One region of the Desulfosporosinus sp. FKA genome, then DNA from elsewhere that is predicted to be linked to it. Evidence: riboswitches for the same ligand, from Rfam matches in the RefSeq annotation. Region 1 holds a riboswitch; the other holds the start of a gene.
What was found. Region 1 has a riboswitch for cyclic di-GMP ahead of B5771_RS14065 (hypothetical protein). Riboswitches for the same ligand answer to the same signal wherever they lie in the genome.

Region 1 (4,218 bases):
ATCATAATGACTGAGAATCTCTCGGGCATGCCGGAATAAAGCTTCTCCGGCCGGAGTAAGACTTAAACGCCTTGAAGAGCGATGCAGAAGTTTGGCACCGAACTCATTTTCCAAGTTGCGGATGTGGAGACTGACGCTTGGCTGGGATAAAAACAGCTCTTCAGCAGCGCGAGAAAAACTGTTTTGCTCGATAACTGTCACAAATACTTTTAGAGATTCCGTAATCAAGACTCATAACCTCCTTAACAATAGGCCTAAAAGTAATGCCCTCGCTTAAAAATGCATGTACGTATTAAATAACCATATGCTTAACATTAGACATCTAGATTGTAAGTCTAAATTACAGCCTTTATATTTAAGTGCAGAAACCTGAAATTAAGGTCTTTAACAATGAACCTGTTCCGGAACAATAGGTTAAAAAGCTTTCAGGAAATTTTGCATGGCATGGAAGGGTTGAAAAAATGTCTCACAACATCGAAATTCCAGCGGTCACTTTACAAAAATCTAATTTATTCAAATTGTACGGGGGTATTTTATTTACCTTTGTTATTGCAGGGATCGGCACAATCGCCTCGGATTTGCCAGTCCTTGACAGAATAGGCGCTATGCTCACCTCAATCTTGATTGCAGTTTTATATCGCAACGTTTTCGGTTATCCGGAAGATATCCGCACCGGAATACAATTTTCTGCCCATAAGATCCTTCGTTTTGCAATTATTCTTTATGGTTTTAAGCTCAACATTGATATTGTTTTAAACCAAGGAGGCCTGCTGCTAATTCATGACACCTTAAGCATCATTGTTGCAATCAGTGTGACATTGCTTTTTGCCAAACTTTTTAAAGGCGAAAAGATGCTCTCCCTTCTTTTAGGCATCGGTACAGGTGTTTGTGGTGCTGCTGCTATTGCTGCCGTTTCTCCGATTGTTAACGCCGATGATGAGGATACAGCCCTCGGAGCAGGTATTATCGCCTTAGTAGGCACTCTGTTCGCGATTGGCTACACTTTGATTCGCCCCATACTCCCAATTACAGCAGTTCAATTTGGCATTTGGAGCGGAATTAGTTTGCACGAGATTGGTCATGTTGCTGCGGCTGCGGCAACGGCAGGACCAACAGCCTTAACGATTGGCTTATTAGCCAAGCTGGGTCGAGTTTTCTTACTCATTCCTCTAAGTCTTATTCTTTCCCTTTGGACACGTAAAAATGGTCAGGAGACTGCCAAAAAAGCGCCATTTCCCTGGTTTTTACTTGGATTTCTCATTACAAGTATTATCGGTACCTATTTTCCTATTCCTAAACATATTTTATCAGTAATTTCAAACGACATTGGTCCGTTTTTATTAGCTGCCGCCATGGTAGGCCTGGGCCTCAATGTTCATTTATCCAATTTACGCAGCCGGGCCTTGCGGCCGGTTTTGGCCATGCTTATTGCCTCAATTGTCCTTTCAGCCTTCTCATATTTTACACTTTGGTTTTAGGCGATTCCAAATCAATCCTTTTTAGCTTAACAAATTCTGAGAAGCTCAAAAATATAAATATTATATGTAATGTATTAGAAATTACTATTCACAATTCATCATTGTCTTTGCCCGTACTTCACCATTAGAAAGGGCGTAGAAACCATTTTGGTCTACGCCCCTTTCCAATACCACCCCACCGTTTATGCTTTTCCCATTAAGGTGATCATGACTCAAAATTACATCCAAATTTCGAACAAAATTGAGCTAGAATCTGCAAATAGGACTATAGGCCCATTGGTTTGGCTAAATGACCTATACTGTCTATAATTGATCACAATTACCATTAGGACTTAACCCGTATATTGTCTATACTTATTGTAAAAGTATCGTCATTATTTTCTTTCAAATGCTGTATTTCGAGATTATTCGAAATCTATTCAGCCCCTTATATTGTGACAAAAGCAAACTTAGTGAAAATTAAGGGCGCAAAGCTATGGGCCTTCCAGGTAATGCTGATGGTCGCCAAGCTTCCGAACCGTCGTCTAACAAAAAGGCAATTATTCTAAGGATAAAGCAGCTTTTTGTTTTAAATGGCAGAAATTGGGGTGAGGTCTTATGAAGAGTATAGAAACCTGGTATTCTAAGCCCATAGGTATCCAGAAGATAGTTTTAATACTATTTATAATAGGCATTTTGCTTTTAGGCCTACTTTCTACGCACACCATTCTCACAAGAGGGTCATCTAGTATGATATCTTCTGCCACTGCCAAAGAAACTATTAAACATACATATTCCTCAGCTTCTTGGTATCCCTTAATTAAAGATATCCAAGTCGACGGAGAAACTGTTACAATTCTGACATATATCTACCCAGATCCAGAAGGCAAACAACTAGCTGAAAACATTTCTCGGAAAATGTTATCCGAAAACAATTTTTTATCTAAAGTGGAGATTTATGGGTTAAACGTTAACAAAATTCTCCTGTTTTCAATGAACAAATAAGAACCACCCCCACTTGAAGAAGTGGGGGTCTTACGTTTGGATAAAAAAAGAAGGGTTTCTTAAGCAATCTCTTTATCAGTTTCAATTAATGAGTTTTCCAAGGTTTTTAACAAAAGATCAAATAAATCCCGGCCATCATTTACAAGAAAACAATTCACTAAATTGGAGTAATTACTGCATTCTCTTTTCCTCAGCGATCCTCTTTCACTTAAATCTTCAATATCTAAAATAATATCTGTTGTTTCTATGTACTTCAATCTTTCACGTATATCTTTAAGCTCACCTATCAGCTTCGGTACGTCAACCCAATCAAGCTTTCCATTATAGAAGTGGATTAGTAAATATGGAAATTCTGTTCCCCAACCTCTAGGTTCAAGATAGTAGCTAATGGTAGAGCAAAATGAATGGAACAAATCGCGATGTTTGGCCTGATAGGACAAAAAATCAATTTTAAAACCGATTGCCATACTAATCACCTCATTAATTTTACTTAAGCTCAAATATTTCCGATTTTCCATAGTCTTTACTATCTTCTTCTCATAAGCAACGAATCTCCTTAACATCCGAATTTGAGCAAGAGGATTAGGTTGATTATAGTTCCGAAGAGCAGTTACAATTGGCATGGTCTGCTTACTTCTTAAATAAGTATATAATACTCGGATATAAAACCTTTAAATAGTGCCTTATGGCACAAAAATTAATGCCAAAAGCACAAATTACTCACTCTAATCATGTTAATATCTCTTGGAGAATAAGAAAGACGCTTATCCAGCGTCATACCAAAAAACTTTTTAAGACATTAAGCGGTAAATTATCAACTCTTTGGTTAATATGAACCCCCAATACCCAATACTCTCTGCACATCACTTATTCTATCTAGATAGGAAGAACGTCTATCCTTATCCTTTATTTTTCCTATCTTATTTTGAGCATCTAAAAAAACAGCTTCCCTATTCTCTGCTGAACTTTGAGGTGTTAATGATTCCAGGGCTGCTAGAGCAGCGTCGGCATCTTGTTCAGCTTTTGTCTCCTGGTCCGTTGGTTGGGGAATTTGATTCTCTTTGGGAATTATTACTCGATTGGTTATATTTGAACCGTCTTTTGCAGACTGCGACACGTTCACGCCGATCTGCCCTCCTAAACCCTTCTCTAAACAAGTTTTAGAAAACATATCTTGAGTTCCTGTGTCAAAGTCGGTAGGATTACCCCGCCAATCAATAGTTTTAAAAACAATTCCCTGTGGTTGGAGAAAATCTGCTTTTGGGAGACCTTCATGTATCTTGGTCATATAGTTCAACCAAATGTGTCCAGGATAGGTAGAGCCGAACAAATTGTCAACTTCCTTGGGGATATCATACCCGCACCATACAACGGTTGTATAATATGATGAATAACCGCAGAACCATCCATCTTTACTGTTTTCCGTAGTACCAGTTTTCCCGGCAACTATTTGGCCATCAATTTTTAAATTGTGCCCAGTGCCATAGTTCGAACTGATAACTCCTTTAAGAATATCGGTCATCATATAGGCAGATTCCGGTGAATAAATCGTTTTCACTTCTCGGCTGTTTTTATAAATCGTTTGCCCCAGATTGTCAATCTTTGTGACACAACTGGGCTGAGCATACCTTCCGCCGTTCGCTAAAGTATAGAAGCCCCCGGCTTGCTCAACAGGTGATACTCCTTCTGTGAACCCTCCAATACTCGCGATGGGGTTGTTATCTTCAGGATGAAGCCCCGCATACCTCATCGCCTC
Region 2 (4,218 bases), on a different contig from region 1:
AGTTTATACTTTAATGGACGATTTAAAGCATCGTATTTCAAAGAAAAGAAAAACAATAAATGCCGGGGAGGTTCCACAAATTGAAATTTAATCTTAGTAGAATCAGGCAGATTAAGAAACGAACTATAATTATCGGTCTACTGGTAATAGCTGCTGCCTTAGGTGGGAATTATGCTTTAAAGCATAGAAAAGTTGAAGTTCCAGCAGTTACTGTGAAAAATGTAAAAGCGCAAAAGGTCGCTCTTGGTTCTTTATCGACTATGGTTGACTACGCCAGTAAATTTGATCCTGTCCAGGAAATACAGGTTTTTCCCAAGACTGGGGGAAGAGTAGCCAGTTTAAATGTTGATATTGGTTCCAAGGTTTCCAGCGGACAGGTTCTCTTTACAATTGATGCGTCTGATCTTCAAGCTCAGCTGCAAATACAACAGCAGTCCTTAGCCGTGGCAGAGGAAAACCTCGCAAAAACACGCTTGAGCTCACAACAAACCTTAGAAAAATCTCAAATCACTTATAACGATGCCCAAAAAGATTATAATAATGAAAAAGCTTTGTATGATGGAGGAGCTGCTTCTAAACAGGATTTAGACAGCGCCAAAACAAAATATGATAATGCTGCTATCGAGTTAAATGCCGCTAAAGATGATTTAGCAGTGTCAGCAGCAGAAGCACAAGTCGAACAAGCGAAGGCAAGTGTTAATGCAGCTCAGGTCCAGCTTGATAATCTAACCGTAGTATCCCCTATCTCGGGAGTAGTTTCTGCCAAAGACGTTAAAGTTGGAGGAATGGTCAGTAGCCAATCAGGTTCCGTTACGGTTATTGATTCCAGCAGTATGGTGGCAGAAATTAGTGTTCCGGATCTTGTTATCGGTAAAATTAAGGTTGGTCAAACTGTACCTGTGAGCATAAATGCCCTGAAGGACAAAAAGGTCTCCGGAGTTATTACTACGATTAGTCCTAACTCGGATGCGAAGGACAATTCGTATTTAGTGAAAGTAAAAATTGATAATTCACAAAGTGGTTTAACTGCAGGTATGTTTATTAAAGTATCGCTGCCGGCCGAAAGTGAAAGTAACATATTGCTCGTTCCCAATCAAGCACTCAACATAGAGAATAATGTAAATTATCTTTATGCAGTTGTTAATGGAAAAGTTAAAAAAATAGCAGTAACGGTTGGTATTTCTGATAATAAAAATACCGAAGTCAAAGGAAATATCACAAAGGGTATGGAGGTAGTTACAGAAGGACAGAGCTTTTTAAACGAGGGAGAAAAGGTGAATATTGTCGAAGGAAGTAGTAAGTCGGAATAAAAGTCTATTGATATTAAAATAGTTTATGTGAGATAAAAGGAAACCCCTAGACATTAGAACTGTGTCTAGGGGTTTCGTCATGCAGGCGGTATTTTCGTTTATGGTGAGCAAATTTATAGTGACTTTAAGATAAATCTGTGGTATAGTATCCCTAGTGATAGTATTCACAATCACAAATAATAACTTCAATTGTGAATTATGTGACAAAACTATTTTTTCGGTACTTATAAGCTGCCTAAAGCTTTTTAAGGTATATTTTAAAGGGGGAATTTAAAATGTGTCCATATATTAATGAAGGGATGAATGTTAACGGTTCGTATTATTATTGTGATGCTGCGGCTCGAGGTGTAAAGCTAAGCGCGAGGGAATTAAAAGATATTGGCTGTACCGTGGCGCAAAGGAAAACATGTAAGAGTTTAATGGAAATGACTCTTGGGTATGCTTTGCTTCCAGATTCTGTCGAGAAGAATACCAATATAATTCTTAATTTTAACAGAGATAGCAAAAAACTTTGTGCCAAATAGATTTATCTCACTTAGCTCATAGCGTGTATAGCTAAAGCCCTCACAGATGAGGGCTTTAGCTATGACCAACATTACTGATGCTTTTCGTTTAATAATAAGGTATCAACAGCAATGCTGAGCTCTTCCAAATCAAAAGGCTTAGTCATTACATAATCGATATCACCATTACGAAGTATTTCGTTGATCTCTTGTTGATCCGTGTAAGCGGACATTAAAATGATTCGAATGTTTGGATTATAACGATGTAGTTGTTCTCGAAGCTCTAAGCCGTTCAGGCCCGGCATCTTGATGTCAGATATTATTAAATCGGGCAACTGTGCTTTCGCCAATGACAATGCTTCGATTCCTGAAGTGGCAGTCAATACGGTGTACCCTTTCGAAGAAAAAAGAGCATTCAGGAGACTTCGAATTCCAAGATTGTCATCAACGATTAGTAAAGAACCTTGACTCAAGCAAATCCATCTCTCTTTCCATAGCTTTCCTACATATGTATGGGAATTATGGTATGTATATGACGCAATATAAGTAAAATAACTGTTTTTGAAACTAAGAAATGTAAGCAACGAAAGCTGCTTACATTTCTTAGTTTGCAGCCAGGCTGTCATATTCCCAATGGAAGTTAGACCCTTTAGCTTTGCGTCTTGTCCTTTCGAACAATTTGCCCTAATGTATATTATGTTGGTTCCGAGAAAATCAGAACTTTTCTTATATTATAAGATATTATAAGACAAAATTTAACAAATTACAACATAATTTAAACCTTAAGATAATACATTAACCGCCTAATTTTTTGTTAAATATTTTTTTCGATCTTCGATAGCTATTTTGCAGCACACACCTATTTAGGTATAATTGTACGAAGCTACAGCCATGGATCTGCTTATGCTCGGAATCCTGTTTTATGATAGCCACTATGATGATGCTTCTGAAATGTCCTATCATTAAATTGACCATTGTTTCTGTGATGATTTTCTTCTTGAGGATTTGGTATTTTATAGCCATCGTTATTACTATTATTATTATTGCTATTGTATTCGTTTCCCTGGTCTATTGTGGTGTTACTTGAAGTTTGACCATATAAGTTTTGATATTCTGTTTTAGCTGCTTGCATTTGTGCTTCACCTTTATTACATCCTGGGCTTATAAGAGGACAATGCTTATTACAGCCTGTGCAAAACAAGTTTCCAAGATAATCAAACAAACTAGGGCGATTAAGTTCTTGAGTGTTCTCAAAAGCCTGGTTGGAATTTGGACTGTCTCCCCGATTTGTGTTGTTTTTGTTAGGGAGATTTAGCGAATTTCGCATTGAGACAGTTGGAGGATTCGAGGGATTACTTGACCATTTATTAGATCCTAGTATATTACGGTCAAATATAATACCCATTATTAACCCTATTCCTAAAGTTAGTACAAACTTTCTTTCATCATTTGCAAGCATATTACCTAAGGAGGCAGACAAATACTTTCGATGCCATAAAACATGTATGGATATTATGACAAGGCAACAATATGAGACAACTTTATGAACAGTTACAAGAAAATCAGAATTTCCATTTGATACAGCAGGAAAAAGCACTTGAGAAATAAGAATGCCGGTTATGGCTATAGTACTAACACAAAGGAATAATCCAATATTAATTAAGAACATAAATAATAGTTTCTTTGCTGATTTTCCTCCGAATTGAAATTTGAAGATATTTTTAACCCACGTCAAGTTTGCCAAGATGTGAAGGATAAAAAGAGTGATTGCTAAGAGTCCTGCAATTTCGTGAAAAACCAGGCCAGTATCAAAAGGGTTTAATAAAAGCAAGTAAATAATGATCATTATAAAATCGAGAGCTATTTTTAAAGGCGGTTTACAATTCAATGAACTCACTTCCTTAAAAGATTTATAGTTTCATTTGGTCGATGTTTTTGCCTTATTATTAATATAAAGTGTTTTCCTGAAATTAATCTGAATAAATTCATTTCCGCATCGTTGGCTGATTTTCCATAGGGAATTGGAATTTTTGAGAAGTGACTCGAGAAAAGTTAGACACTAATTTAATTTAAATTAATAGCCTGTCGACTTGCTTGAAACGTGTTATCTAAGGTATAATTATGAAAAGTTCTATACTTGGAGGGTTCAATGTTTGACTATTTTCGACCAACACTTCAAGCTCCTTCCATAGATCTCATTCTTGTTGAGCAACTTGTTCGAGATGGAATTAAGGGGCTCATTATCGATTTAGACAATACCATGACACCTTGGAATGATGTCGAAGTGGGTCCAAAGGTTAGAGAGTGGTTTATCAAAGTTAAGGCAGCTGGCATCTCTGCCTGTGTCGTGTCAAATAATAAGAAGCGGCAACGCGTGGCAGTTGTTGCGGAACGGTTAGGAATTC

Region 2: it holds a riboswitch for cyclic di-GMP, as region 1 does, so the genes downstream of both, B5771_RS09500 (response regulator) here and B5771_RS14065 (hypothetical protein) in region 1, are expected to answer to the same signal.

Annotation. Positions count from the first base shown of each region.
Region 1 is NZ_NAHZ01000030.1:35,412-39,629, reverse strand. It holds gene B5771_RS14075 (LysR family transcriptional regulator) at 1-228, opposite strand, end outside; gene B5771_RS14070 (putative sulfate exporter family transporter) at 462-1,478, shown strand; cyclic di-GMP riboswitch class I at 1,911-1,995, shown strand; gene B5771_RS14065 (hypothetical protein) at 2,208-2,462, shown strand; gene B5771_RS14060 (Imm70 family immunity protein) at 2,522-3,085, opposite strand; gene B5771_RS14055 (transglycosylase domain-containing protein) at 3,289-4,218, opposite strand, start outside.
Region 2 is NZ_NAHZ01000026.1:119,798-124,015, reverse strand. It holds gene B5771_RS09515 (efflux RND transporter permease subunit) at 1-91, shown strand, start outside; gene B5771_RS09510 (efflux RND transporter periplasmic adaptor subunit) at 81-1,310, shown strand; gene B5771_RS09505 (hypothetical protein) at 1,586-1,834, shown strand; gene B5771_RS09500 (response regulator) at 1,906-2,286, opposite strand; cyclic di-GMP riboswitch class I at 2,420-2,507, opposite strand; gene B5771_RS09495 (DUF4405 domain-containing protein) at 2,715-3,701, opposite strand; gene B5771_RS09490 (YqeG family HAD IIIA-type phosphatase) at 3,963-4,218, shown strand, end outside.